Regions from separate parts of the Actinomadura rugatobispora genome, predicted to be linked through region 2. Evidence: predicted binding sites of a transcription regulator. Region 2 holds the regulator's gene; each other region holds the start of a gene.

Region 1 (6,947 bases), 1.7 Mb from region 2:
GTCCGGATCCGGGGCGCCCTGGCTCCGCTCCGTCAAGCGATCGACTCCTCTCTGGCCATCGCCCGGAGCCGGGCCAGCGCCCGGTGCTGCGCGACCCGTACGGCCCCCGCTGACATGCCCAGTACATTACCGGTCTCCTCGGCGGAAAGGCCCGCGACCACCCGAAGCAGGACGAGCTCCCGCTGGTTGTCGGGCAGCCGGGTCAGCAGGTCGCGGGCGCGCTGCGCCTCGATGTAGCGCACCACGGTCTCCTCGGGTCCGGGCCGGTCGTCCGGCCCGTCCGGGAGGTCCTCGGTGGGCACGGCGGCGCGGACCGCGCTGCGCATCGCGTCGGCGATCTTGTGCGCGGCGATGCCGAAGACGAAGGAGGCGAACGGGCGCCCCATGTCGCGGTAGCGGGGCAGCGCCGACAGCACCGCGATGCAGACCTCCTGCGCCACGTCGTCGGCGGCGTGGTACTGCCCCGAGACCCTGCCGAGCCTGGCCCGGCAGTAGCGGACGACCATCGGCCGCACCTGCGCGATGAGCACCTCGATGGCGCCGGGGTCGCCCTGGACGGCCCGTGTCGTGAGGTCCTTGAGGTCTCCTTCGTCGGCTCTGGCCGTGCGTGCGGCCCTGGTCCCGCGGCCGGTGTCGCGGGGCATTGGAGGGGCCGGGCCCTCCGAGGGTTCGACAGCGCGCGCGGTCGTACTCCCGGCGAAAGCTCCCTCGGTCACGTTGAGCATGATGCCCAGCGCACTCGGGCGTGTCTCCACTGTCGAAGACAACGGAATGGTCACAGTGTGGGGACAGAGGCCCCGATACTACGCATCGCGGTCGGCCGACTCCGAACGGTGGGAGTTTTGTCCGGCCTCACCGCGCACGCAACGACATTCCCCACCAAACGCCACCAAACTCCGGCTATTCGGTCAGACAGCACAAAAGGGAGGTTCCCCACCGTTCTCTGACACAACGGCGGGGAACCTCCCCTTCGCGGCTGATCAGTGGCCGTGACCGTGGCCGTGACCGCCGCCGCCGGCGGCCTCGTCGGCCTCCTCCGGCTTCTCCACGACCAGGGCCTCGGTGGACAGCAGCATGCCCGCGATCGAGGCGGCGTTGGTGACCGCGCTGCGGGTCACCTTCACCGGGTCGATGACGCCCTGCGCGATGAGGTCGGCGTACTCGCCGGTGGCGGCGTTGTAGCCGTGGCCCGGCTTGAGCTCCTGGACCTTGGAGACGACGACGTAGCCCTCCTGGCCGGCGTTCTCGGAGATCCAGCGCAGCGGCTCGACCAGCGCGCGGCGGACCGCCTCCGCGCCGGTGGCCTCGTCGCCGGACAGGCCGAGGGCGTCGAAGCCCTCCTTGCCCACGTGCACCAGCGCGCTGCCGCCGCCGGAGACGATGCCCTCCTCGATCGCCGCGCGGGTCGCCGAGATGGCGTCCTCCAGGCGGTGCTTCTTCTCCTTCAGCTCGACCTCGGTGGCCGCGCCGACCCGCAGCACGCAGACCCCGCCGGCCAGCTTGGCCAGCCGCTCCTGCAGCTTCTCGCGGTCCCAGTCGGAGTCGCTGTTCTCGATCTCGACCTTGATCTGGTTGACCCGGCCCTCGATCTCGCCCTGGTCGCCCGCGCCGTCCACGACGGTGGTGGCGTCCTTGGTGACCGTGATCCGGCGGGCCCGGCCCAGGTCCTCCAGGCCGATGCCGTCGAGCTTGAGCCCGATGGCCTCGCTGACCACCTGGCCGCCGGTCAGGGTCGCGATGTCGCCCAGCATCGCCTTGCGGCGGTCGCCGAAGCCGGGGGCCTTGACCGCGACCGAGGTGAAGGTGCCGCGGATCTTGTTGGCCACCAGCAGCGCCAGCGCCTCGCCCTCGACGTCCTCGGCGATCACCAGCAGCGGCTTCTTGGTCTGGGCGACCTTCTCCGCCAGCGGCAGGAACTCCTGCACGTTGGAGATCTTGCCGTCCACGACCAGCACGTAGGCGTCCTCCAGGACGGCCTCCATGCGCTCGGGGTCGGTGACCATGTGCGGCGACAGGTAGCCCTTGTCGAACTGCAGGCCCTCGGTGAACTCCAGCTCCAGGCCGAAGGTGTGGGCCTCCTCGACGGTGATCACACCGTCCTTGCCGACCTTGTCGAACGCCTCCGCGATCAGGTCGCCGATCTGCGCGTCCTGCGCGGAGATGGTGGCGACGTGCGCGATCTCACCCTTCTCGCCGACCTCGCGGGCCGTCTTGAGGAGCTGGTCGGACACGTACTGCGCGGCCGCGTCGATGCCCCGCTTGAGGGCCAGCGGCGAGGCGCCGGCGGCCACGTTGCGCAGGCCCTCGCGGACCAGCGCCTGGGCCAGCACGGTGGCGGTGGTGGTGCCGTCACCGGCGATGTCGTTGGTCTTGGTCGCCACTTCCTTGGCGAGCTGGGCCCCCAGGTTCTCGTAGGGGTCCTCCAGCTCCACCTCGCGGGCGATGGTCACGCCGTCGTTGGTGATGGTCGGCGCGCCGAACTTCTTGTCGATGACGACGTTGCGGCCGCGCGGGCCGATCGTCACCTTGACGGCGTCCGCGAGAGCGTTGACGCCGCGCTCAAGAGCCCGGCGAGCGCCCTCATCGAACTCAAGGATCTTCGCCATTGCGGGAAACTCCAGTTCCTGTACTCGGCACCGGACGCGTCCGCCCCGGCCGCCCCTGCAAGCGGGCCGGTCCGGGGCGGAGCGTCACATCAGCGGTGGTTACTTCTCGATGACCGCGAGGACGTCGCGGGCCGAGAGCACGAGGTACTCCTCGTTGTTGTACTTGACCTCGGTGCCGCCGTACTTGCTGTAGAGCACAACGTCGCCGACCTTCACGTCGAGCGGCACGCGGTCGCCCTTGTCGTCGATACGACCCGGGCCCACGGCCAGGACGGTGCCCTCCTGGGGCTTCTCCTTGGCCGTGTCGGGAATGACCAGGCCCGACGCGGTGGTGGTCTCGGCCTCAAGCGGCTGGACGACGATACGGTCCTCGAGCGGCTTGAGAACAACCTTGGTGGCGGTCGTCACGATCTGACCTCCCCTTCGATTGGTCCTCGGCCGGCCATGGCGGGCCGACCGGCACATGTGACAGAAGAGGCGACCCTGGACCGGCCTGTCGTCGCGGGTGCCAGACCGACCTTGTCGCTGTGGTTGGCACTCTCGCACTGAGAGTGCCAGTCATGGAGACTATTCCGTGGCCGGTGGCCCGTCAACACGGACACGGCCGCGCGGCCCGCCGCTAACGTCCAGCCTATGGACCTCCAGGCGTTCCGCGACCTGCTCACCCCGGCGGGCCAGGCCGTGCTCGCGGCGGCGGCCGGGTCGGACCTGTCCGAGAGCGGCCTGCTGACCACCGCCACCCGGCTGCGCGAGGAGCATCCCGGCGGCCCGGTGGCCGCGGCGCTGACCCAGGCGCGGCTGCGGGTCCGCGCCCGCGCCAAGTTCGGCGCGGACGCCGACGCCATGTACTTCACGCAGGCGGGGCTGGAGCAGTCCACCCGGGCGGGCGTCGCCGCCCACCGCGCCCGCCGCTTCGCCGCGTACCTGCACGAAGATTCTCCGGATGTTCACCCGCCGGCCTCCGCCGGAGTCCTCGACCTGGGCTGCGGCATCGGCGCCGACCTGATCGCCCGGGCCCGCGCCGGCTGCACGGGCGAAGGCGTCGAACGGGACCCGCTCACCGCCGAGGTCGCCCGTGCCAACCTGGCCGCCCTCGAACTGGACGACCTGGCCTCCGTCCGGCTGGGCGACGCCCTCGACGCCGACCCCGCCGGCCGCGCGGCCGTCTTCGCCGACCCGGGCCGCCGCACCGCCCGGGGCCGCGTCTTCGACCCCCGCTCCTACGAGCCGCCCCTGGACGACGTCCTCGCCCTGGCGTCCCGGGCCCCGGCCGCCTGCGTCAAGGTCGCGCCGGGCATCCCCTACGAGGCCCTGTGGGACGGCGGCGACGGCGCCCCCCTCACCGGGGCGCCGGTCGAGGCCGAATGGATCTCCGAGGGCGGCGAGGTCAAGGAGGCCGCGCTGTGGCTGGGCGGCCTGGCCGGGGACGTCCGCCGCCGCGCCACCCTGCTCACCCCCGGCGCCCCGGCCGTCACGCTCACGCCCGAGCCCGGGCTGGGCGAGCCGGAGGTCCGCCCCTGGGGCCGGTTCCTGTACGAGCCGGACGGCGCCGTCATCCGCGCCCACCTGGTCGCCGAGGCCGCCGCGCGGGTCGGCGGCTGGCTGGCCGACCCCCGGATCGCCTACGTCACCTCCGACACCCTGGCGCCCACCCCGCTGGCCGCCGCGTACGAGATCGAGGACGTGCTGCCGTTCTCGGTGAAGCGGCTGCGCGCCGAGCTGCGGCGGCGCGCCCCCGGAACGCTCACGATCAAGAAGCGCGGCTCGGCCGTCGACATCGACCGGCTCCGCCGCGACCTGGGCTTCGGCGGCCGCTCCGGCGCGCGCCGGACGGGCGGCGAACTCGTCCTGCTGCTGACCCGGGTGGGACGCGATCCGGTCGCGCTGCTGGCCAGTCCGGCGCGCTGAAAGCGCCATTCCGCACCGAAGATCTTCGTCCGGGGAAGAACGCCATGACCGGCCGCGCCCGATGCCACAATCGGGCACATCCTCAGCACTTCCGGGTATTGCGCCGTCGGACCGCGTGCGCCGAATGAGAGATCGAATTGGCGGGCCGCCATCCCTGGCAGCACCGAGGACGCGCCGATCACCGCCTCGTTCATCCGGTTCTCCTGGTTCTCCCGGAAAACCGGGCGATGTCGCGATGGAAACAATGGTCCGAACCCGGATAACAAGTGCACGAAACAGACCCCGCAATGTTCCCCGTCCCCCGCTAGGAGCACCCTCCGAACGCACTACAGTTGGCGCTTCACGATTCATTCCCGCGCACCGCGTCACGGCACACGAAGGGGCATCGGGTGGAAACGAATCACCACTTCCTGCGGACGGGGGGTCAGCCGGTTTCGGATCGGATGAGGGAATTGCTCGCCCGGGCGGCACAGGACCACGTCTACGAGCAGCGCTCGCAAGGACAGGTCCTCGACGAGATACGCCGGCGCCTGGAGGGCATGGAGTGGCTCCTCCGCGAGGTGCGCGAGGGCGGGCTCGGCGGCATCACCGGGCAGCTCGAAGGGGTGCGCGGCCAGGTGGTGGACCTGTTCGGCAAGCCCCCCGAGTGGGCCGAGGGCCTCGCCGAGCACATCGAGTCGGTCGGCGAACGCGTCAAGCCCGTCGCCGAGCTCCCCGCGCTGTGGGCCGACGTCGGAATGGTCTCGGAGAACGTCGACGAGGGACTCACCCGCATCCAGGCCATCATCGACACGGCGCGGGACGTCACCGACGCCACCCAGCGGGCCGCGCAGCGCATGGAGGAGATGTCCAAGCGGCTGGACCGCCTCCAGGGCAGCATGGAGGCGGCCTCGGTCCGCTTCAACCGCCTCGACAAGTCGCTCGCCGAGATGGGCCACCGGGCCGAGCGGCTGGAGCACTCGATCAGCGGCGTCGGCACCCGGGTCGACCGGTCGCTGGGCGATCTGGCCGAACGCGTCGAGCAGGCCCTGGAGGCCGTCAACGGCCGCGTCGAGGGCGTCGGCGGCCGCCTCGACGGCCTCGACGGCCGGATGGAGGGCCTCTCCGGCAAGCTGACCGGCCTGGACGGCCGCCTGGAGGCCATCGACGACCGCGTCACCGAGCTCGTCCGGCGCCCGGCCTTCGACCAGGGCCACCGGTTCGACGCGCTGGAGAAGCACCTGGCCGACGCCGTCGACCCGCTGAGGGACGAGCTGCGGGCCCGCCCCGACCGCCACGAGGTCGAGGCCGCCCTGTCGCGGATCGCCAAGACCGCCCACGACGACGTCGCCGGCCGGTTCGAGACCGTCCGCGAGGAGGTCACCGCGCAGGCCGACCTCGTCTCCCGCCGGGTCGGCGGCGTCCAGGACGAGTTCTCCCGGAAGGTCGACGGCGTCAGCGAGAAGGTCGAAGCGGTCCACGAGGACGTCCTCAAACGCCTCTCCACCCTGGAGGAGACGATGCTCGCCCTCGCCGAGGCCCTGCTCCGCCCCCGCCGCGACCCCAAGGACTGACCCGCCACGCACATTGTGACGTGCACTTTGTTACGTTCCGTCTTCGTAAAATCACTCCCAATACCGATCGCCATCCGTTTTCATGGAACGCGTGACGTACACATCGGCACCCTGCCTCCGGACCGGCGCCCAGCCCAGCCGCGCGACCCTGCGCTGGGTGGAGGGCTGTCTCGGCGAGGGCGCCGTGGTGCGCATGGTGCGTCCGCTCGCCGGCGGCTCCGCGCACGCCAACCACGCCCTGCTCGTGGAGAGCCGCTCGGGCCGCGCGCACCGCCTCGTCCTGCGCCGCTGGGCGTACGGCCCCGGCACCGCCGACCGGTCACCCGAACGCGAGATCGCCGCCCTGGCCCTGCTGGCGGGCTGCCGGCTGCCGACCCCGTCCCTGGTCGCCGCCGACCCGGCCGGCGCCTACTGCGACGCCCCCGCGCTCCTGATCACCCGCCTGGACGGCCACCCGCCCCGGCCCTCACCCGACGACCTGCCCGAATACCTCATCCAGCTGGCCGCCGCGCTGCTCACCGTGCACGCCCTCGCCGGCGCGTCCACGATGCCGCCGTACGTGCCGCACAACCGCCTCGATCACCGCGCCGCCCCGCGCCACGCCCTGCGCCCCGCCCTCTGGGAACGCGCCCACGAGATCGCCGCGGGTCCACCGCCCGAGACCCCGTCCCGCTTCATCCACCGCGACTACCACCCCGACAACACCCTGTGGTCGTACGGCAAGCTGACCGGGGTGGTCGACTGGTCCGAAGCCTCCTACGGCCCCGCCGCCGTAGACATCGCCCACATGCGCCTCAACCTCGCCCTCCGCTACGGCCCCCTGGCCGCGGAACGCTTCACCGCGGCCTTCGACCAGGTCTCCGGCGGCTACCCGCACGAC
Region 2 (6,947 bases):
GCCGACGGCCTCGTCGAGCCCGGCCCGTACGAGCGGGGCCGCGCCGTCCTCACCCTGCGCGGCCGCCTGCTCGCCGACGCCGTCGTCCGCGACCTCACCTGACCGGCCGCGCCGGGCCGGGCCGGGCCGGGCCGGGGCGTGCCCGACCAGGTCCGCGGCCTACTTGATCATGGGCCAGGCCATGATGGTCGGGAAGGTGTACCACTCGCCGCGGTTGCCCGCCACGGCGGCCAGGATCAGGTAGACGATCTGCGCCACGCCCAGCGCCAGCGTCGGGATGAGCCAGATCCCGAGCGTGACCACGCTCAGCACCAGGTTGACGATCAGGTAGACGGTCTGGCTGATCGCCAGGTTGAGGCCCTGGGCGCCGTGGTGGCGCAGGAACGCCGACTCGTCCTTCTTGATCAGGAAGAGCAGCAGCGGGGCGATGAACCCCAGCAGGAACTGCCCCAGATGGCCCATGAGGGCCCAGGTGCGCTCGTCGGACGTCGCGCCCTGCCCATAGGGGGCGCCGTAGGGCTGCATCTGGCCGCCGTAGGCCGGGGCCTGACCGTACCCCGGAGCCTGCCCGTAGGCCCCGTAGCCGGGGTCGTGACCGGCCTGTCCGTACCCGGGCGCCTGACCGTACCCGGGCTGCTGGCCTTGGCCGGGGTTCTGCCCCCCGGCGCCCTGCCCGTACGGGTCCTGCCCGTAGGGATCGTGCCCGTGCGGGGCTTGACCGTGGCCCGGCTGCTGCTGTCCGTACCCTGGCTGTTCCGGAGGCCCGTACGACATCGCGTTCTCCTCGTGGGGGTCGCTGACGGAGGCGATCGATCTAAGGCGCGGGGACTGATCGGGCAGTTGGCGATATGGAGATAGATAGGTGCCGCCACCCCTTGGATGGCGCGGTGCGGTCAGGAGGTTCAGGGCTCCGGCGCGGTGACGAAGTCGATGAGCTCTTCGACACGGCCCAGGAGGGAGGGTTCCAGGTCGGTGTAGGTGGCGACCGATCCGAGGATCCGTTTCCATCCGGCACGCACGTCGTCCCCCCAGCCGAGCGCGGTGAGCACACCTTCTTTCCAGGGTACGCCGCGGGGGACGCGCGGCCACGCGGAAATTCCCACCGTCGAAGGCTTGACGGCCTCCCAGATGTCGATGAAGGGGTGGCCCGTGATGAGCACGTGGGGCGAGGACACCTGAGCGGCGATGCGGCTCTCCTTGGAGCCCTCGACGAGGTGGTCGACCAGCACCCCCAGGCGGCGTCCCGGGCCCGGCGCGAACTCGTCCACGATGGCCGGGAGGTCGTCGACGCCCTCCAGGTACTCCACGACGACGCCTTCCACGCGCAGGTCGTGGCCCCAGATCTTCTCGACGAGCTCCGCGTCGTGGACGCCCTCGACGTAGATGCGGCTCTCCTTGGCGACCTGTGCGCGCAGGCCCCGCACGGCGATCGACCCGGACGCCGACCGCACCGGCCGACCCTGGCCGCCGCCGGCTCCACCCGCGCCGCCCGGGGACCCCGGCGCCGCTCCGGTGGGACGGACGAGCGTCACCGGCCGGCCGTCGATGAGGAACCCCGCCTTGGCGAGCGGGAACACGCGCCGCTTGCCGAAACGGTCCTCGAGCGTGACGCCGAACTTGTCGCATCCGACCACGGCGCCGCAGAATCCGCTGTCCGGGTCCTCGGCGACCAGGCCGTTCTCGGCCGGGATCTCCGGGATGGTCCCCTTGCGGGGCCGCCGCCAGTCGCCCGCCAGAACGTCGTCGCCGTAGTCCTTGCTCTGCACGTTCAGGACTCTAACGAGAGCCCGGGCGGTCCGGCATCTCCGAATGCGGCTCGCCTGGCCGTACACTTGGCACTCGGAAGTATGGAGTGCCAGTACCGGGGGCAGAGGAGGTGACCACGTGCTCGACGACAGGAAACTCGCGGTCCTGCGGGCCATAGTCGAGGACTACGTGTCCACCAACGAGCCGGTCGGGTCCAAGACGCTGGTCGACCGGCACAACCTCGGCGTGTCCCCGGCGACGATCCGCAACGACATGGCGGTGCTGGAGGAGCAGGGCTACATCCACCAGCCGCACACCAGCGCGGGCCGCGTCCCGACCGACAAGGGCTACCGGCTGTTCGTCGACCGGCTGTCGACGATCAAGCCGCTGTCGGGCGCGGAGCGCCGCGCGATCGAGACCTTCCTCACCGGCGCCTACGACCTCGACGACGTGGTCGGCCGCACGGTGCGGCTGCTGGCCCAGCTCACCCGGCAGGTCGCGGTGGTGCAGTACCCCTCGCTCACCCGCTCGTCGGTCCGGCACGTCGAACTGGTCCCGGTGGCCGACCACCGGCTGCTGCTGGTCCTGATCACCAACACCGGGCGGGTCGAGCAGCGCTTGATCGAGGCGCCCGCGCAGCTGTCCGAGGAATCGATCGGGCACCTGCGGGCGTTGCTCAACACATGCCTGGACGGGTGCGGGCTCGGCGAGGTCCCGGCCGCGGTGGCCGACCTGCCGGACCGGGTGCAGCCCGAGGACCGGCCGGTGACGGCCGCCGTGCTCTCGGTGCTGCTGGAGACGCTGGTGGAGAAGCACGATGAGAAGATCGTCTTCGCCGGCGCGGCCAACCTGGCGGCGGTGGACTTCTCGCAGAGCCTGCGCGAGGTGCTCGAGGCGCTGGAGGAGCAGGTGGTCCTGATGAGGCTGCTCGGGGAGACGGGCGACTCCTCTACAGTTACGGTGCGGATCGGCACCGAGAACCCCGACGAGGGGCTCCGATCGACCTCGGTGGTCGTCGCCGATTACGGGGTCGGCGACATGACCCTGGCCCGGCTGGGAGTGCTCGGGCCTACACGCATGGACTACCCCGGCACGATGGGAGCGGTACGGGCAGTGGCACGCTACGTCGGACAGATCCTGGCGGGGTCGTAAGTGGCCAACGACTACTACGCGACCCTCGGCGTCCGCCGCGACGCCAGCCCGGACGAGGTCAAGAAGGCCTACCGCCGGCTGGCCCGGGAGCTTCACCCGGACGTGAACCCGGACCCGGAGACCCAGGAGCGGTTCAAGGAGATCACCCAGGCCTACGAGGTGCTCTCCGACCCGAAGAAGCGCGAGATGTACGACCTGGGCGCCGACCCGTTCGCACCGGGCGGCGCGGGCGCCGGGGCGGGCGGCTTCGGCGGCGCCGGATTCCCGTTCAGCGACATCATGGACGCCTTCTTCGGCAGCGCGGCCTCCCGCGGGCCGCGCACCCGCGCCCGCCGCGGCCGCAACGCGACGCTGCGGGTGGAGCTCGGCCTGGACGAGACCGCGTTCGGCACCACCCGCGAGCTGTCCATCGACACGGCGGTGGCGTGCACCACCTGCAGTGGCTCGGGCTGCGCGCCCGGCACCCACCCGGACACCTGCGACACCTGCCACGGGCGGGGTGAGGTGCAGCAGGTGCAGCGCTCGTTCCTGGGCCAGGTCATGACGGCCCGGCCGTGCCCGCAGTGCGGCGGCTTCGGCAGCGTGATCCGCACCCCGTGCCAGGAGTGCTCGGGGGACGGCCGGGTCCGCACCCGCCGCACCGTCAAGGTCAAGATCCCGGCGGGCGTGGAGAACGGCATCCACATCCAGCTGGCCGGCGAGGGCGAGGTCGGCCCGGGCGGCGGCCCGCCCGGCGACCTGTTCCTGGAGATCGTGGAGAAGCCGCACGCGATCTTCGAGCGGGAGGGCGACGACCTGCACTGCACGGTCGAGATCCCGATGACGGCCGCGGCGCTGGGCACCAGCGTCACCGTCGAGACGCTGGACGGCGCCGAGGACGTCGACATCAAGCCGGCCACCCAGTCCGGCCAGGTGATCAGGCTGTACGGGCGCGGCGTCCGGCATCTCAACGAGAGCGGCCGCGGCGACCTGCACATCCATGTCAACGTCGAGACCCCGGGCAAGCTCGACGAGGAGCAGGAGGAGCTCCTGCGCCGCCTGGCGCAGCTGCGCGGCGAGGAGCGCCCGCCCGGCAAGTTCGCACCGGGGCAGCGGAGCGTGTTCTCCAGGCTCCGGGACGTCTTCAACCAGTAGGAGCGCGGTGCGGCCGGCGGCGGCCGCACCGGACGCCAGGAGATGCCGATGAGTCCGCCGGTGTTCCTCGCCGAGACCGCCGGTCTGGAGGGGGAGCGGGTCGTCCTGGACGGCCCCGAGGGGCGGCACGCCGCCACCGTGAAGCGGCTGCGGCCCGGCGAGCGCGTCGACCTGACCGACGGCGCCGGGCTGCTGGCCGAGTGCGTCGTCGTCACGGCCGACCGGTCGTCGCTGACCCTGGACGTGCTGGCCCGCGAGCGGCGCCCGGCGCCCGAGCCGCGGCTGGTGGTCGTCCAGGCGCTGCCCAAGGGGGAGCGCGGCGAGCTGGCGGTGGAGACGATGACCGAGGCGGGCGTGGACGAGATCGTCCCGTGGGCGGCGGCCCGCTGCGTCACCCAGTGGCGTCCCGAGCGCCGCGAGAAGGCGCTGGGCCGCTGGCGGTCCGCCGCGCGGGAGGCCGCCAAGCAGGCCCGCCGCAGCCGCCTGCCGGAGGTCGCGGAGCTCGCCACGACCGACCGGGTCGCCGGACGGCTCGCGGCGGCGTCCGCCGCGCTGGTCCTGCACGAGGAGGCGGAGGGGCCGCTCAGCGCGGTCAGGCCGCCGGCCACCGGGGAGATCATCGCGGTGGTCGGGCCGGAGGGCGGGATCACCGAGGAGGAGCTGGCGGCGTTCGCGGCGGCGGGCGCCCGCACGGTGCGCCTGGGCCCGACGGTGCTGCGGACCTCCACGGCGGGCGTCGCCGCCCTGTCAGTCCTCATGGCGGCCACCGGCCGCTGGTAGACACACGGACCGGCCGCGCGGGGCGTGGGACCGGGCCGGTGTCTCACCGGCCCGTGCGGCGGCGGGGTTACTGGGCGGAGGAGCCCTCGGACTGGGCCGGGACGGGCTGCTCCTCGCTGATCGGCGGGTCGCTCGGGGTCGTCGGGCCCGGGTCGGTCGAACCGGTGTCGGACGGCGACGGCGACGGCGACGGGGACGTCGAGGGGCCCGGGCACGCCGAGGGCGGCGTGCCGCCGCCGGACCCGCCGCTCGGGGCGGGGCTCGGGGTGCCGGCCGTGCTCGGGGCCGGGGTCGTGCCGGCGCAGGCGGGGGAGCCGGGCGACGCGGCGGGCGACGGCGTGCCGGTCTCGCTCGGGTCGCCGCTCTCGCTGGGGACGGCGGAGGCGGGCGGCTGCGCGTTGGGCGGGACGCCCTGCGGACCGGTGGGATCGCCGTCGGAGCTGTTGTGCCGCCCCTTCTCGGAGGTGCCGTTGCTGCCCGCCGACTGGATGAGGTCGATCGTCTGCGGAGCGGTGACGCCGATGCCGGCGATGAGGACGGCGACGGCCACGGCCAGCACGGGGCGGGCCCAGATCGCCGTGAACCAGTCCCAGCCGAACCTGTGCTGCGCGCGATCGTCGATACGGCTCCGGATCTTCTCCAGGCCGTCGGCCGAGGGTATGACCCCCGCCGCCTCCGCGTGCAGGGCGCGGCGGAGGATCTCGCCGTGCTCGTCGTGGGGGTCGGTGGTCATGTGAACTGCTCCAGGATGTTGCGTAGCGCGGCCATGCCGCGTGCCGTATGGCTCTTGACGGCACCTCGGGAGATGCCCATCGTCTGGGCGATCTCCGCTTCGGACAGATCGGCGTAGTATCGCAGCACCAGCGCCTCGCGCTGCCGGGTGGGCAGCCTGTGCAGCGCCTGGATCACCGCGGAGCGCTCGAGCTCCCCGATGGCGCCCGCCTCCGCGCTCGGCGCGTCCGGCAGGCCCTTGGGGGCGTACTTCTCGACGACGGCGCGGTGCCGCAGCACCGACCGCGACCGGTTGACCACCGACTGCCGCAGGTAGGACAGGGCCTTGTCGGGATCGCGGAGGCGCCGCCATCCGCCGTGCATGGCCACGAACGCGTCCTGGACGACCTCCTCGGCCGTCCCGGCGTCGCGCACCAGCATGGCGGCGAGGCGTACCAGCGATCGGTAGTTGGCACTGTAGAGCGCGGTCACGGCCTGGTCCGCGTCCCAGGCCACGGCCACCGCCCCGGCCGTGCCCCTGGCCACGAGGGTCTCGGTCACGTCAGTGGGACGCCCACCCTCGTCGTCGGGTTTACGAAAGGGCATCGTCTGTCTTGCCTCGGTCACCTATACGCCACCGTACGAAAGGGCATGCTGTACTGCTCTCGCCTCAGTCACCTGTCCGCCGCCTTCAACCGACCCCGGCCGCGTTGTCGGACGATCGCCCCGACTGCGGCGTGGAGCGGCGAACCGACCGGTCGGAAGGCGAGGCACGCTACTGACGGGCCGGAGGTACGCCTGGGCTGACAACCATAATCCAGCGGCCGGACCGAATGGGTCTGAAACCGCCCAGAGGTTGATCAGTGCGAGCCGATTCTCAGCGGGGCTCCGCGGGCCATGGGACGGCCGGTCTCGATAGGATCTCCGGCACCATGGCCGGCGGGAGGAGAGCGATGACGGACTGCCTGTTCTGCAAGATCGTTTCGGGGGACGTGCCCGCCAAGATCGTGCGCGAGTCGGCGGGGACGGTCGCGTTCCGCGACATCAACCCGCAGGCGCCCACGCACGTGCTGGTCATCCCGCGTGAGCACCACCCGACCGTGGGCGAGCTGGCCGCCGCCGACCCCGAGCTGCTGGCCGAGCTGCTGGGGGAGGCCCGCCAGGTCGCCGAGGACGAGGGCGTGGCGGAGGGCGGCTACCGCATCGTCTTCAACACCGGTCCCCAGGCCGGGCAGACCGTCTTCCACGTGCACGCGCACGTCCTGGGCGGCCGTGGCCTGAACTGGCCGCCCGGCTGACCGCCCGCCGGGGCGGGCCGCGCCGACCGGCGCCCGGAACGCTCCACCGCGCCGTCCCGCGCCCGATCTCCGCCCCGCCGTTTCGCGGGTGGCGTACGGGGGCGGGCGAGCGGAAATACAGCGGCG
Region 3 (6,947 bases), 4.3 Mb from region 2:
GGGTGATCCGGACGGTGGCGGCGCCGCCGTCCGTCCACTCCACGGGGATGACCGCGTCCGCCCCGGCCGGCATCGGCGCGCCGGTCATGATCCGGGCGGTCAGCCCGGGCCGGATCGCCGACACGCCCGGATCGCCCGCCGCGATGTCGCCGATCACGGGCAGCACCGCCGGATCGGCCTCGCTGGCCGCGGCCACGTCGGCCGCGACCACCGCGTAACCGTCCATCGCCGAGTTGTCGAAGGGCGGCAGCGGGACCGGCGCCTCCACCGGCTCGGCCAGGACCGCGCCGCGCGCCTCCAGCAGGGCCACGCTCAGGGGCGGCACCACCGGCACGGCGGCCAGGATGTCCGCGAGATGCTCGTCGACCGTTCTCATGCCCACGGTTCCCCAGTGTGACGTGCCGTCACGACTCCTCGGACGTCTCCACGCCGTGCCGCGCCACGAACTCGCGCAGCCAGGGCATGAACTCGGGCGCCAGGTCGGGCCGCTCGGAGGCGAACTGCACGACCGTCCGCAGGTACTCCAGCTTGTTGCCGGTGTCGTAGCGGCGGCCGCGGAACTTCACCCCGTAGACGGTGCCGCCGTTCTCGACCGGGATGTCGGCGAGGGTGCGCAGCGCGTCGGTCAGCTGGATCTCGCCGCCGCGGCCGGGCGGGGTCTTCTCCAGGACGTCGAAGACCGCGGGGTCGCAGACGTACCGGCCGATGATGATCCAGTTGCTGGGGGCCTCGCCGGCGGGCGGCTTCTCCACCAGGTCGGTGATCTTGACGACGTCGTCCTCGTCGGTGCCCTCGATGGCGGCGCAGCCGTAGGCGGAGACCTGGTCGGGCTCGACCTCCATGAGCGCCACCACGCTGCCGCCGTACCGGCGCCGCACGTCGATCATGCGGGTGAGCAGCTGGTCGCGGGCGTCGATCATGTCGTCGCCGAGCAGCACCGCGAACGGCTCGTTCCCCACGTGCTGGCGGGCGCAGTACACCGCGTGGCCGAGGCCGCGCGGGTCGCCCTGCCGGACGTAGTGCATGATGGCCAGGTCGCTGGACTCGCGGACGGCGCCGAGACGCTCGTCGTCGCCCTTGGCGCGCAGCGCCTCTTCCAGCTCGTAGGCCCGGTCGAAGTGGTCCTCGATGGACCGCTTGCTCCGGCCTGTGATCATCAAGACGTCGGTGAGTCCGGCGGCGACCGCCTCCTCGACGACGTACTGGATCGCCGGTTTGTCGACGACGGGCAGCATTTCTTTGGGAGTCGCCTTGGTGGCGGGCAAGAATCGGGTACCGAGGCCGGCCGCCGGGACGACCGCCTTGAGAACAGGTTCGAAGTCGGCCATGAACAGACCTTAGTCATCTCGGAGGAGCGCAGCGTGCAGCAGATCGCCCCTAAGACCGGCCTCCGCGCGGAACTACTGGCCAGGCGGGCCGCCATGGAGCCGGAGGCGCGCGCCGCGGCGGCGCGCTCGCTGCGCGACGCGCTGCTCGGCGTGCCGGAGCTGGAGATGGCCGGGACGGTCGCGGCGTACGTGTCGGTCGGGACGGAGCCGGACACCCGCGGCCTGCTGTTCGCGCTGTGGAAGCGCGGGACGTATGTGCTGCTCCCGAGGCTGCTGCCGGACGGCGACCTCGACTGGGCGTCCTACGAGGGCCCCGACTCGCTGGCCCCGGGGCCGCGCGGGCTGCTGGAGCCGACCGAGCCCGCGCGCGGGGCGAACGCGGTGGCGAGCGCCGACGTCGTGCTGGCCCCGGCCCTCGCCGTGGACCGCGCGGGGGTGCGGCTCGGGCGGGGCGGCGGGTCCTACGACCGGGCGCTGGCCAGAGTCGGTCCGGCGATCCTGACGGTCGGTCTGGTATACGACGGCGAGCTGGTCGACCGGCTGCCCGCCGAGCCGCACGACCGGCACGTCCGGGCGGCCGTGACGCCGTCCGAGGGCCTGGTGCGCCTCGCCTGAAACGGGACGTCGCTCCGGTGTGGATCTAGCATGACAGCCCCGTGACCGGACCCACATCCCGGAGGTCTCAGATGACGGCACCGTGGCGGATCCTCACCCTCGCCCCGATCGGCGAGGACTTGATGAAGGGGCTGCTGGCGCCGCTCGGCGACGCGGTGGAGCTGCTCTTCCCGGCCGTCCGGGACCGGGACGGGCTGTTCGCCGCGCTCCCGGCCGCCGAGCTGATCGTCGCCGACTACACCGGGCTGCTGCGGCTGGACGCCGAGGCGGTGGCCGCGGCGCCGCGGCTGGCGTTCGTGCAGACCCCCAGCGTCGGGACCGACTCCGTGGACACCGCCGCGCTCGCCGCCGCGGGCGTCCCGGTGGCCAACGCCGCCGGCGCCAACGCCCGCGGGGTCGCGGAATGGGCGGTCGGCGCGGCGTTCGCGCTCTGCCGCCACCTGGTGCGGGCCGACCGGGGCGTGCGCGAGGGCGGATGGCCGCAGGAGGAGCTGCTGGCCCTCGGCGCCCGCGAGATCCACACCCAGCGGGTGGGGATCGTCGGGTTCGGCCCGATCGGGGTGGAGGCGGCCCGGCTGTTCGGGGCGCTGGGCTGCGCGGTGTCGTACTGGTCGCGGCGCCGCCGCCCGGAGGCCGCGGCGACCTACCGGGAGCTGGACGACCTCCTCGCCTGCTCCGACATCCTCGTGCTGGCGCTGCCGCTGACCCCGGACACGGCCGGGTTGCTGGACGCGGACCGGCTGGCGCTGCTGCCGGAGAAGGCGCTGCTGGTGAACGTGGCGCGCGGCGGGATCGTCCCGGACGAGACGATCCTGGCGGCGCTGGAGTCGGGGCGGCTGGCCGGGGCGGCGCTGGACGTGTTCGAGGCGGAGCCGCCGCCCGCGGGTCATCCGCTGCGCTCGCACGAGAACGTGCTGCTGTCACCGCATGTCGCGGGCGGAACCGGGCAGGCGCAGATCAAGGTGATCTCGGCGGTGCGGGACAACGTCGGAGCGGCGGTCACCGGACGCCCTGTGACAAATGTCGTAAACGGAATAGATCCGCAGGTCAGACGGCGCTGAACAGGCCCCCACCGCGCCGTTTCCGCCCCCGTCCCGTCAGCCGACATTATGTGATCAGCACATGTATCTGTAGGATCCCTAAACGATCAGCTTCCGTGCCGGCCCTCGGCTCCGCGACCCGAAGGGTGGGATGTGCATCTCGACATCTGGCTACTCCTCGGGGCCAGCCTCGTACTGTGCGCGATCGTCGCTGTACGGCTGTCCCACCGCCTCGGGCTGCCCACGCTGCTCGCCTATATGGGCATCGGCCTGTTCATCGGCGAGGGCGGCCCGCTCCACATCAACTTCGACAACGTCGAACTCGCCGAGATCCTGGGGCTCGCCGCCCTCGTCCTGATCCTCGCCGAGGGCGGCATCACCACCAACTGGCGGCACGTCAAACCCTCCGTCCCCGCCGCCGTGGCCGTCGCCACCATCGGCACGCTGATCAGCATCGTGGTCGTCGCGGTCGCGGCCGCCTGGATGCTGGGCATGGACTGGCGGCTGGCGTTCCTGCTCGCCGCCGTGCTCGCCCCCACCGACGCGGCCGCGGTGTTCTCCGTACTGCGCCGGCTGCCGCTGCCGTCCCGGCTGACCGGGCTGCTGGAGGCCGAGTCCGGCATCAACGACGCTCCCGTCGTGATCGTCGTCATCGCGCTCAGCACCCACGCCGCCGCCCCCAACCTGCTCGAACTGGCCGCCGTCATGGTGTACGAGCTGGTCGCCGGCGGCATCATCGGGATCCTCATCGGCTGGCTCGGCGCGCTGGTGCTGCGCCGCGTCGCGCTGCCCGCCTCCGGCCTCTACCCGATCGCCGTCATGTCGCTGGCGATCGGCTCCTACGGGGCCGCGGCCCTGGCCCACGCCAGCGGCTTCCTCGCCGTGTACGTGAGCGCGCTGGTCCTGGGCAACTCCCGGCTGCCGCACCGTCCCGCCACCCGCGGCTTCGCCGAGGGCATCGGCTGGCTCGCGCAGATCGGCGTGTTCGTGCTGCTGGGACTGCTGGCCTCGCCCGGCGACCTCCCCGGGCAGGTCATCCCCGCCCTGGCCATCGGGACCGTCCTGCTGCTGGTGGCGCGGCCGCTGTCGGTGATGCTGTCCACGATCGGCTTCAAGCTCTCGCTGGGAGAGAAGATCTTCGCGTCGTGGGCCGGGCTGCGCGGCGCCGTCCCGATCGTGCTGGCCACCATCCCCATGGTCGAGGAGGTCCCCGGCTCCGCCGCGCTGTTCGCGATCGTGTTCAACATCGTGGTGCTGTTCACCGCGCTGCAGGGCCCCACGCTGCCGCTGGCCGCGCGTTGGTGCCGGCTGCAGCCCGACGAGGAGGCCCGGGAACTGGACGTGGAGGCCGCCCCGCTGGAGGAACTGCACGCCGACCTGCTGGAGGTCCGGGTCCCCCAGGACTCCCAGCTGAACGGCGTGGAGATCTTCGAGCTGCGGCTGCCGCAGGGCGCCTCGGTCACCCTGGTCGTGCGGGACGGCAGCAGCTTCGTCCCCGAGCCCACCACCTCGCTGCGCGCCGGCGACACCCTCCTGGTCGTCTCCACCGACAAGGTGCGGGACGCGGCGGAACGGCGGCTGCGCGCGGTCAGCCGGCGCGGCAAGCTGGCCGGCTGGTTCGGCGAGACCGGCCACTGACGGGGTGGCCGGGAACAGGGCGGCGGCGAATCGTGTTCAATGCACGGGTACGATTAGCAGTCGATTGAGTTGAGTGCCAGCACGGGATCAGCCCGGGCTGAGGCGGCGAGGAGGAAACCGTGCCGACGTATCAGTACGTTTGCACCGAGTGCGGCGAACCCCTTGAGGTCGTGCAGAAGTTCAGCGACGCGGCGCTGACCGAGTGCCCGGCGTGCACCGGCCGTCTCCGCAAGGTCTTCTCGGCGGCGGGCATCATCTTCAAGGGCTCGGGCTTCTACCGCACCGACAGCCGCGGTTCCGGCTCGTCGTCGTCCTCGACCGCGGCCTCGTCGTCGAGCGGTTCGGACGCCAAGAAGCCCGACTCGTCGTCCTCGAGCTCCAAGGACTCGACGTCGTCGTCCTCTTCTTCCTCCACCTCCTCCTCGTCCTCCTCGGAGAAGGTGGCCTGAGCCCGGTTCCGGCAGGCCCGTCCAGGACGGGCCTGCCGCGATCGTCCCGTTTCCAGCCGGCGTGAACCGCCGGCCATTCGGCGTTACGAACGCTCCCCGTCCTGAAGGAACGTCGCGAGAGCGAGGTCCCTGTGGGCGCGCCCTGCGCGCGCGACGCAGCCGCGTACACCTCTCGCAGTATGTACTCGCCTCGCGGTATTCGGCGGCCGCATGAGCGTGGCGCGCACCGCCTCCACGAGAACCGTGTAAGGGCTGCCCTTCGCGTCCAGGGCCGCGTGTAGCCGTTCCAGGGCGACCTGATGCTCACGCAGGAGCCAGTCGTCCGCGCACAGCGCCGCGTACTCCAGCATCGCCGGCAGGGAGTCCGGAGGCTCGTCGTCCATGTCGTGGTCGTAGGCCCGGTAGAGGTCGGCGAGACGGGCCCGCGCCATGCGCCGCTCCTCCTCCTCACGGTGATCCGCCAGAAGGAGGAGGCGCCCGCCGCGGCACACGTCCAGGAAGTGGACGGTCAGCCCCATCGGCGGGGTCCGGTCGAGATGGTCGAGGAAGGCGTCCAGGCGGCGCCGCGCGACCCCGTCCGGCAGGTCGGCGACCGCCGTGCGCAGCATCGGCCGCCGGTCGTACAGGCGCTGGTCAGGGTACGAGAGCAGCAGCGAGGCCGCCCGCCACACCACGGTGTCCACCGGTCCCCCGTCGGATCGGAGTGAGTGGGTCTTCGGATCTTCTCCGTCCCGTTGGACCACGTTCACCTGAGTCCGGTTCCAGAGCTTTGCCCTACTTCTCAGGGGGGAGCGGCGGCCGCCGCGATGACCCTGGAGAGGTACGCGCGCTCACTCCTTCCGCCGGACGCGCGCCCGGCGCCCTCGCGGCGACGATGAGAACGCGCCGCCGGACCCGCCGAGGCAACTCGCGATATTACTTGACAACTCTCGGAAACAGAGACAATCTAAGGTCTCTCGCGACATATCTTGAGATTCCCTGGGAGCAGACGATGAGTTCCGCAAGCCCGCCCCGGACATGGGCCCACCGACTGACCGCGGTGATCGCCGGCAGACGCACCAAATGGGCCGTCCTGGCCGTCTGGGTCGTCCTGCTGGCCGCCCTCGGCCCGCTCGCCGGCAAGCTCGGCGAGGTCGAGGAGAACGACGCCGCCTCCTGGCTGCCCGCGGGCGCCGAGTCCACGCAGGTCGTCGAGTTGCAGGAGCGCTTCCGCGCCGACGAGACCATGCTCGCCGTGATCGTCTACGAGCGCTCCGGCGGCGTCACCCCGGCCGACCAGGCCAAGGCCAGGTCCGACACCGCCGCGTTCGCCAAGCTCCCCGGCGCCCAGCAGCCGCAGGGCCCCTTCCCCTCACGCGACGGCAAGGCGCTGCAGACCCTCGTCCCGCTGACCGACGTCGACGTCGTCAAGGCCGTCGACGACGCCCGCGACCTCGCCAAGCGCGGCCCGCCCGGACTGGACGCGCACGTCACCGGGCCCGCGGGCGGCGGCGCCGACATGTTCAAGGTCTTCGAGACCCTCGACGGCTTCCTGCTCCTGGCCGCCGGCAGCGTCGTGATCATCCTGCTGCTCTTCATCTACCGCAGCCCGCTGCTCTGGTTCGTCCCCGTGCTCAGCGCCGTCTTCGCCCTCGGCCTGGCCCAGTCGGTGGTCTACCTCCTGGCCAAGCACGCCGGCCTCACCGTCAACGGGCAGAGCGCCGGCATCCTCACCGTCCTGGTCTTCGGCGTCGCCACCGACTACGCGCTGCTCCTGGTGGCCCGGTACCGCGAGGAACTGCACCGGCACCACGACCGGCACGAGGCCATGGCCTACGCGCTGCACCGCGCCGGCCCGGCCATCGTCGCCTCCGCCGCCACCGTCGCCGTCGGCCTCC
Region 4 (6,947 bases), 2.0 Mb from region 2:
ACCGCGAACCTCAACCCCTGCTCCTCTCCTGAGGCCACGGGTTGGAATCCCCCCTCGTTCACGAGGGGGAGGAGGTCAAAGGGGTGCATCGTGCCGAACCGGTGACCGCGGCGGCAGGACGGCAAAAGGGGGCGGTCCCAATGGGACCGCCCCCTCAGTGCCGTTCACCCGACACGGGGCGTGGACCGCTCGATCAGAAGTCCATGCCGCCCATGTCCGGGGCGCCTCCGCCGGCGGCGGCCGGGGTCTTCTCCGGCTTCTCGGCGATGACGGCCTCGGTGGTCAGGAACAGCGCCGCGATCGAGGAGGCGTTCTGCAGCGCCGACCGCGTCACCTTGGCCGGGTCCAGGATGCCCGCCTCGAACATGTTGACGTACTCGCCCGTGGCGGCGTTCAGGCCCTCACCCGGCGTCAGGTTGCGGACCCGCTCCACCACCACGCCGCCCTCCAGGCCGGCGTTCACCGCGATCTGCTTCAGCGGCTCCTCCAGGGCCCGCTTGACGATCGCGGCACCGGTGGCCTCGTCGCCGGACACGTCCAGCTTCTCGAAGGCCGGGATGCCCGCCTGCAGCAGCGCCACGCCGCCACCGGGGACGATGCCCTCCTCGACCGCGGCCTTGGCGTTGCGCACCGCGTCCTCGATCCGGTGCTTGCGCTCCTTGAGCTCCACCTCGGTCGCCGCACCGGCCTTGATCACCGCGACACCGCCGGCCAGCTTGGCCAGCCGCTCCTGCAGCTTCTCGCGGTCGTAGTCGGAGTCGGTCCCGTCGATCTCGGTGCGGATCTGGTTGACCCGGCCCGCGATCTCGTTGGCGTCGCCCGCACCGTCCACGATCGTGGTCTCGTCCTTGGACACCACGATCTTGCGCGCACGGCCCAGCATGTCCAGCGAGGTGTTCTCCAGCTTCAGGCCCACGTCCTCGGAGATCACCTGCCCGCCGGTCAGGGTGGCGATGTCGCCGAGCATGGCCTTGCGGCGGTCACCGAAGCCCGGGGCCTTGACGGCGACGGACTTGAAGATGCCGCGGATCTTGTTGACGACCAGGGTGGCCAGGGCCTCGCCCTCGACGTCCTCGGCGATGATCAGCAGCGGCTTGCCGGACTGCATGACGCCCTCGAGGACGGGCAGCAGGTCCTTGTTGGCCGACGCCTTGCCCTGGACGATGAGGATGTAGGGGTCCTCCAGGACCGCTTCCATCCGCTCGGGGTCGGTGACGAAGTACGGCGAGATGTAGCCCTTGTCGAAGCGCATGCCCTCGGTGAGCTCCAGCTCCAGCCCGAAGGTGTTGCTCTCCTCGACGGTGATGACGCCTTCCTTGCCGACCTTGTCCATCGCCTCGGCGATCATCTCGCCGATCTGCGGGTCACCGGCCGAAATGGACGCCGTCGAAGCGATCTGCTCCTTGGTCTCCACATCCTTGGCCAGCTTCGACAGCTCTTCGCTGACCCGCTCCACCGCGGCCTCGATGCCGCGCTTCAGCGACATCGGGTTCGCACCGGCGGCAACATTGCGCAGACCCTCACGGACGAGAGCCTGGGCCAGGACGGTCGCCGTCGTCGTGCCGTCACCGGCGACGTCGTCGGTCTTCTTGGCGACCTCCTTGACCAGCTCCGCGCCGATCTTCTCCCACGCGTCCTCGAGCTCGATCTCCTTGGCGATCGACACACCGTCATTGGTGATCGTCGGAGCGCCCCACTTCTTCTCCAACACCACATTGCGACCCTTGGGACCAAGGGTCACCTTCACGGCATCGGCGAGCTGATTCATCCCGCGCTCCAGACCCCGACGGGCCTCCTCATCGAACGCGATCATCTTTGCAGCCATAGGCTCCAGTCCTCCCGGAACAAGACGGCCTGATGGATCGAGCCGACGCCCGCGACGGACGACCTCCCCGACGACTGCCATTCCGCCGCCGGACTGAGGCCTCGTCGCCTCGATCCAGACTGTGGGATTGTCACTCTCCACAGTAGAGTGCCAACCGTTTTTTAGCACTCTACCCTGTCGAGTGCAAGCGGCAACCATCGTCACCAGGGGATACCTCGTCCACCATGCCAGACTTGCCCTGACCTGGGGCGGAACCGTCCGGTGCCCCGGAGGGCAGCATAGCCACCGAGTGCCCGGCCCGAGCCGCCACGTCGGCCGCCGGAACGCCGCCGTTCAGCCACAGCGTCAGGCGGGCATGCCGGAGGTCATACGGTCGCTTCGCGAGGGGCGTCTTGAGCTGGGCATCAGTGAGCACGAGCCCGCCGCCGCACGGATTCGTCGCTGACAGGGGCGAGCCGGTTCCCACCGCTGGGCACGGAACAGCCGCCTGTCTTCCGCCGTCCGAACCCTGCGACGTGCGTGAGGAGGATTGCCACCAGCTCCGGTGAGGCCGGGACCGGCCGCTTCGTGTCCTCGTCGCGTGCCTTGAGGCATCGCGGAGTCAAGAGGGCGGCGTGGGCGCCGGTCTCCAGCGGCGCGCGGCGCGCCGCGCATCGGCGCCGCCCCGGCTCGTCGCCCGGCTGACCGGCGGTCACGGGGGCGCGCCACCGCCCGGCAGAATAGGGCCATGACCTGGCGATTCTGGGGGGCTGGGCTGGAAGGGTGCGGTGCCCCGCCGCCGCTGGGGACGCGGTGGTCCGGTTCACGGGCGGCGATGTCGCTTTGCCTGGTCGCGCGTGCGCTGGAGCCAGGCCGTGGGATCGGCGTCGTACTCGCGGCAGGCGACCCGCCAGCACGCCAACTCTCGCGCGATGTGGGCGTCTGGATGGACGTAGCGCCCTCGGCCTCCATGGCCGATCATGTTCGGCGCCTCAGGTGTTGCGGTCATGTCGAAGCCGTGGAGCCGGAGCAAAGCGCTCCAGACCATCGGGTCCGTGACGGTCGCGTGCTCGCCCTCCACCCACTGGAGCGTCCAGGCGTGCACCGCTTCCCGAGTGGCCGACCCGGTCGTCAAGGCGATCCATCGGGCTTCCACCTCGGTCCGGGAGGGAGGGGCGATGCCGTCCATTGGCCAAGCTTCCCAGGCCGCTGGTCCCTCCGGTCTTCGCGTCGCCCTGGGACGACGCGAAGACCGGAGGTCACGCCCGCGGGATCAGGTGTCGTTGGCGGGCTGGGTGTAGGCGCGGCCGTCCAGGGTGGTCGTCAGCGTGCCCGTGGCCTGGAAGAAGTTGGTGAGGACGTCGATGGTCAGGTGGAACCCGTCGGGGCTGGACTTCTTGGTGCCGTGCACCCGGCCGTCCCGGCCCGTCTGGACGAGGTCGGAGTACCAGTCGACCTTGTTCAGGGTCGGGGTGGGGTTCTGGACCCCCACCTTCTCCGTGCCGTTGAGGATGCGGGCGCCGTCGTCGGAGTAGTTCGTGTAGCTGACGGCGACCGTGCTGATGATGGTGCGGCCGGCGTTCTCGGTGATGGTCACCTTGGCCGAGCCGGACTTCTTGCCCTTCAGGGTGTAGGTGCCCTGCGGCGGGTACGGCCGGGCCGGGGTCGGGCTGCCGGGGACGTACGGCGTGCCCCACGGAACGGTGTCCGAGATCGGGGCGACGGGCTTCGGCCGCAGCGGCGTGCGGCTGGTGAGGCGGGCGATCATCATGCGGGCGGTCCGTCCGCCGGGCGCGGTGGACGGCCGGCACGGGAGCGGGTTGTGGCCGCCGCAGGCGGGCGGGACGGTGAGCGCCTGCCAGTACACGATGCTCGTGCCGTCGGGCGACCACTTCGGATCCGCCCTGCCGTTCCACTCCGGGTCGTTCACGCTGCCGGGGCTGCCGTCGCCCGCCGCGTTGATCCGCTGGCCCTGGTAGGAGCCGCGGTCGCCGTACCGGTCGATGAGGTAGGGCTGGAAGAACCGCCGCTGCCCGTTGTTGCGCGTGGACGAGGTGGCGCTGGTGGTGATCAGGTCGGTGACGGGCGGGATGCCGCGCATGCCGGCCAGGAACATCTGGCGGTCGGTGCCGCGGGTGTCCATGACGGCCGTCCACCGGTCGTCGGGTGAGATGTCGACCGGGTCGACGTACTCGGGGTGGGCGGTGAGCCGGCGGACCTTGCCGGTCTTCAGGTCGGCGGCGAAGACGTCGATGTTGGACGACTCGCCCGGGTACCCGACGTAGGTGACCTCCCGGCCGCTGCCGGAGAAGCCGCGCAGTTCGCCGACCGTGATGGCCTCGGGGTTGATCCGCAGCCGGTCGGGGTGGCGGGGGTCGACGCTGACGGGCTGGGTGTCGGCCGGGTCGAACAGCCTGGTGACCTTGACCAGGTCGTAGCGCGGGGCCCGCGGCGTGCCCGTCTCGGGCGCGGGGTTGAACTTCAGGCGGGCCAGGTAGCCGTACTGGTTGAACTTCCCGTTGGTGACGGTGGCGACGTTGAAGCCCAGGTGGACGTTGTCGGGGTGCAGGCGGAGCTCGCGGATGCTCCCGCCCGGCCCGGAGCCGTCGGGGGTGACGTTCCAGCGGATGGGGTAGATGTGGGTCCGCTCAGGGGTGCACGCCTGGCTGGTGAGGCGGTGCGGGCCGCAGTCGATGATGTTCGTGCCGGCGAGCAGGCGCCTGCCGTCGTCGAAGGTCTGGGGGTAGTCCATCGCTTCGCTGCGGCCGACCGCGTTGCCGTCGGGCACCCCGCAGGTGACGCACTTCCAGGCGTCGCCGCCCGGGAAGGTCGTCCCGTCGGTCTTGACGATGATCAGCTGCCGGCCGGTGTAGACGCTCGCCGGGTCGGGCGCGGCGGGTGCGCCCGCGAAGTCCACGGTGGCGGTGACGTGCCTGCCGTCGGGCAGGAAGTCCCCCGACTGGAGGTCGACGGAGCGGCCGATGCATCCGGTCCGGTGCGGGTTGAGCGCGGGGGTGCACGCGCCTTCGCCGGTGGACGGCGTGACCGGGGGCAGCGGCAGCTCGGTGACCTTGATCGGTTCGGGCTTGGGAGCGGGCGGGCTGACGGGCCTGCCGTTGCCGGTGGCCGCCGCGGGCGCCGCGTCGACGGGCTGCCAGGCCGCGCCGCCGAGGGTCAGCGCGCCGGCCAGCAGCACGGCCGCCCAGCCCCGTGACCACCTGGTTCTTCGGCTCGTCATCGTCAGGTACGGCATGAGCACGTCCTCTCAAGGGGGGGTGGTGAGTGACCGCGGTCACACGGCGCGAGCCCAAAATAGAATCGCAATTCGGAATTCGCCTGTCAAGAACCCCGCTCTCGGTGGACGAGAACGCCATCCCGCCCAGTCCGGGCAGGGGGGAGCGCCCGGCGGGTACGCCGCTTCGCGATCCCGGTGATCTCGCGCGGACGTAGACTGCGCGCATGGAACTCAGAGACGCTGCGGGCATGCTCCTCGCGGAGTCGGCCGCCCATCCGGAGCTGCTCCGGCTCTCGCGGCACGCCTACGACGAGCTCGCCGCCGGACGCGCGGTCGACCACACCGTGCTGTCGGAGATGCTCCGCGAGGGCGCGCGCAAGGACGTCTACGGCGTGCTCAAGCGCAAGTACGGCGAGCAGGCCTTCGAGAACATGGTCATGGTGCTGGCCCGGGAGGTCGACCGGCAGGCTCCGGTCGTCGTCCGGCGCTGACCCCGGGCACGGCGAGGGCCCGGCTTCGGGGAAGAAGCCGGGTCCCGCGCGCTCGATCTATCGCCGGTCAGATGGTGCGCACGGACTCCGCCTGCGGACCCCGGTCGCTCTGCGTGATCTCGAATTCCACCCGCTGCCCCTGCTCGAGGCTGCGATAGCCGTCCATCTCGATGGCCGAGTAGTGGACGAACACGTCCCGGCCGCCGTCCACCGCGATGAAGCCGTAGCCCTTGTCCGCGTTGAACCACTTGACTGTGCCCTGCGCCATCAGCAAAACCCGCCGCTCGTCCGTGGCCCCCGGCCACGGTTGATGCTTCGGACCGACGCCCCTTCTACCGCGCGGCCCGGCGAAACCTCGACCGCGTCCCCACCGTTCTCGAAGGACCGTGACGGAGGTCGACGCGGCGTGATCGGGGTCGACCATATAGGCGCCGTGATAGGGACGACAGCCCTTATGACCGAAGACCGGACGGCCGGTAATGGTCACCGTGCGAGGCGCGTACGAGAGGGCGGACTTCCTCCTCCAGACGCCGGGATATCCGTATCCCGTAGCGGGTCTCCAGCCGGTCCCTGGCGCGTACGAATCGGTCGGCGGCCTCTTCCAGGGTGAGCGGAAGCGGCCGGATTCCCATCGGTTCGAGAAGGTGCCGGTTCATTGTGAGGAGTTCTCCACGGACGCGATCGGTCATTCCGTGGTAACGCTTGCTCACCAGCCACAGTGACCAGTCCCAGAAATGGGAATCGATCGCCGCGAGGGTGTCGGGACCGACCCGCCACGGCGGATTCCGGCTGCGCGCCACGTCCGCGAAGAGGAGATCGACCTTGACGGGGCCGGGAAAGATCAGCAGATAGGACTCGCAGTCGCCCAGCGGATCCCATTGGGCCGCGAGCGGACCGTGGGGCGCGACGATTCCGGGGAGATCGGCCGCCACTTCACCGAAGTCCTCGGCGACGACGCGGAAGTCCCAGTCGGACGCTTCGGTGGCGGTGCCGCGCGCCCGGGACCCGATGGGCTCGATCACGGCCACCCCGGGATGCGCCCCGACCGCTTCCGCGATGTCCTCCGCAACTCCCATGCCAACCCTTTACCCGGCCTAGCAGGACAAAAGCCCCCTTTCACGGGTGTTCTCGGAGAGCGACGACGATCGCCACCCGGGCACACCCGTGAAAAGGGGCCTCAGAAGTACGGCATTAGGGGCTTCCCGTTCGGGAGGCCCCCCCACCGGTCAGCCGCCGGCGACGGCCGGGATGATCGAGACCTGGGCGCCCTCGGGGGTCGGGGTGTCCAGCCCCTCGGCGAACCGCACGTCCTCGTCGCCCACGTACACGTTGACGAAGCGCCGGATCTTGCCGTTGTCGTCCAGGACGCGGGCCGCGATGCCGGGGTGGTTGGCCTCCAGGTCGGCCACCACCGCGC

The links. The regulator HrcA, encoded in region 2, represses chaperone genes, less so after heat shock. The targets are predictions, from matches to a motif close to TTGGCACTCTCNNNNNGAGAGTGCCAA.
Positions count from the first base shown of each region.
Region 1: a site for HrcA is predicted at 3,138-3,164, ahead of groES (co-chaperone GroES). Genes of this name have one in related genera too.
Region 3: a site for HrcA is predicted at 4,675-4,701, ahead of ACZ466_RS14685 (FmdB family zinc ribbon protein). Genes of this name have one in related genera too.
Region 4: a site for HrcA is predicted at 1,953-1,979, ahead of groL (chaperonin GroEL). Genes of this name have one in related genera too.

Region 1 covers NZ_AP029191.1:6,111,105-6,118,051, reverse strand. The annotation lists gene ACZ466_RS27495 (hypothetical protein) at 1-36, opposite strand, end outside; gene ACZ466_RS27490 (sigma-70 family RNA polymerase sigma factor) at 33-644, opposite strand; gene groL (chaperonin GroEL) at 981-2,606, opposite strand; gene groES (co-chaperone GroES) at 2,706-3,014, opposite strand; gene ACZ466_RS27475 (class I SAM-dependent methyltransferase) at 3,240-4,514, shown strand; gene ACZ466_RS27470 (hypothetical protein) at 4,958-6,067, shown strand; gene ACZ466_RS27465 (phosphotransferase family protein) at 6,159-6,947, shown strand, end outside.
Region 2 covers NZ_AP029191.1:7,778,369-7,785,315, forward strand. The annotation lists gene hemW (radical SAM family heme chaperone HemW) at 1-102, shown strand, start outside; gene ACZ466_RS34845 (DUF4870 domain-containing protein) at 160-774, opposite strand; gene ACZ466_RS34850 (DUF3097 domain-containing protein) at 903-1,766, opposite strand; gene hrcA (heat-inducible transcriptional repressor HrcA) at 1,885-2,898, shown strand; gene dnaJ (molecular chaperone DnaJ) at 2,899-4,032, shown strand; gene ACZ466_RS34865 (16S rRNA (uracil(1498)-N(3))-methyltransferase) at 4,081-4,812, shown strand; gene ACZ466_RS34870 (hypothetical protein) at 4,880-5,545, opposite strand; gene ACZ466_RS34875 (SigE family RNA polymerase sigma factor) at 5,542-6,129, opposite strand; gene ACZ466_RS34880 (histidine triad nucleotide-binding protein) at 6,477-6,821, shown strand.
Region 3 covers NZ_AP029191.1:3,435,022-3,441,968, forward strand. The annotation lists gene glp (molybdotransferase-like divisome protein Glp) at 1-376, opposite strand, end outside; gene galU (UTP--glucose-1-phosphate uridylyltransferase GalU) at 405-1,328, opposite strand; gene ACZ466_RS14670 (5-formyltetrahydrofolate cyclo-ligase) at 1,362-1,943, shown strand; gene ACZ466_RS14675 (NAD(P)-dependent oxidoreductase) at 2,015-3,004, shown strand; gene ACZ466_RS14680 (potassium/proton antiporter) at 3,137-4,621, shown strand; gene ACZ466_RS14685 (FmdB family zinc ribbon protein) at 4,741-5,070, shown strand; gene ACZ466_RS14690 (nitrate reductase molybdenum cofactor assembly chaperone) at 5,154-5,753, opposite strand; gene ACZ466_RS14695 (MMPL family transporter) at 6,110-6,947, shown strand, end outside.
Region 4 covers NZ_AP029191.1:5,772,102-5,779,048, reverse strand. The annotation lists gene groL (chaperonin GroEL) at 194-1,825, opposite strand; gene ACZ466_RS25835 (hypothetical protein) at 2,628-2,993, opposite strand; gene ACZ466_RS25830 (TolB family protein) at 3,078-5,057, opposite strand; gene ACZ466_RS25825 (hypothetical protein) at 5,264-5,530, shown strand; gene ACZ466_RS25820 (cold-shock protein) at 5,598-5,798, opposite strand; gene ACZ466_RS25815 (hypothetical protein) at 5,983-6,552, opposite strand; gene ACZ466_RS25810 (MoaD/ThiS family protein) at 6,757-6,947, opposite strand, start outside.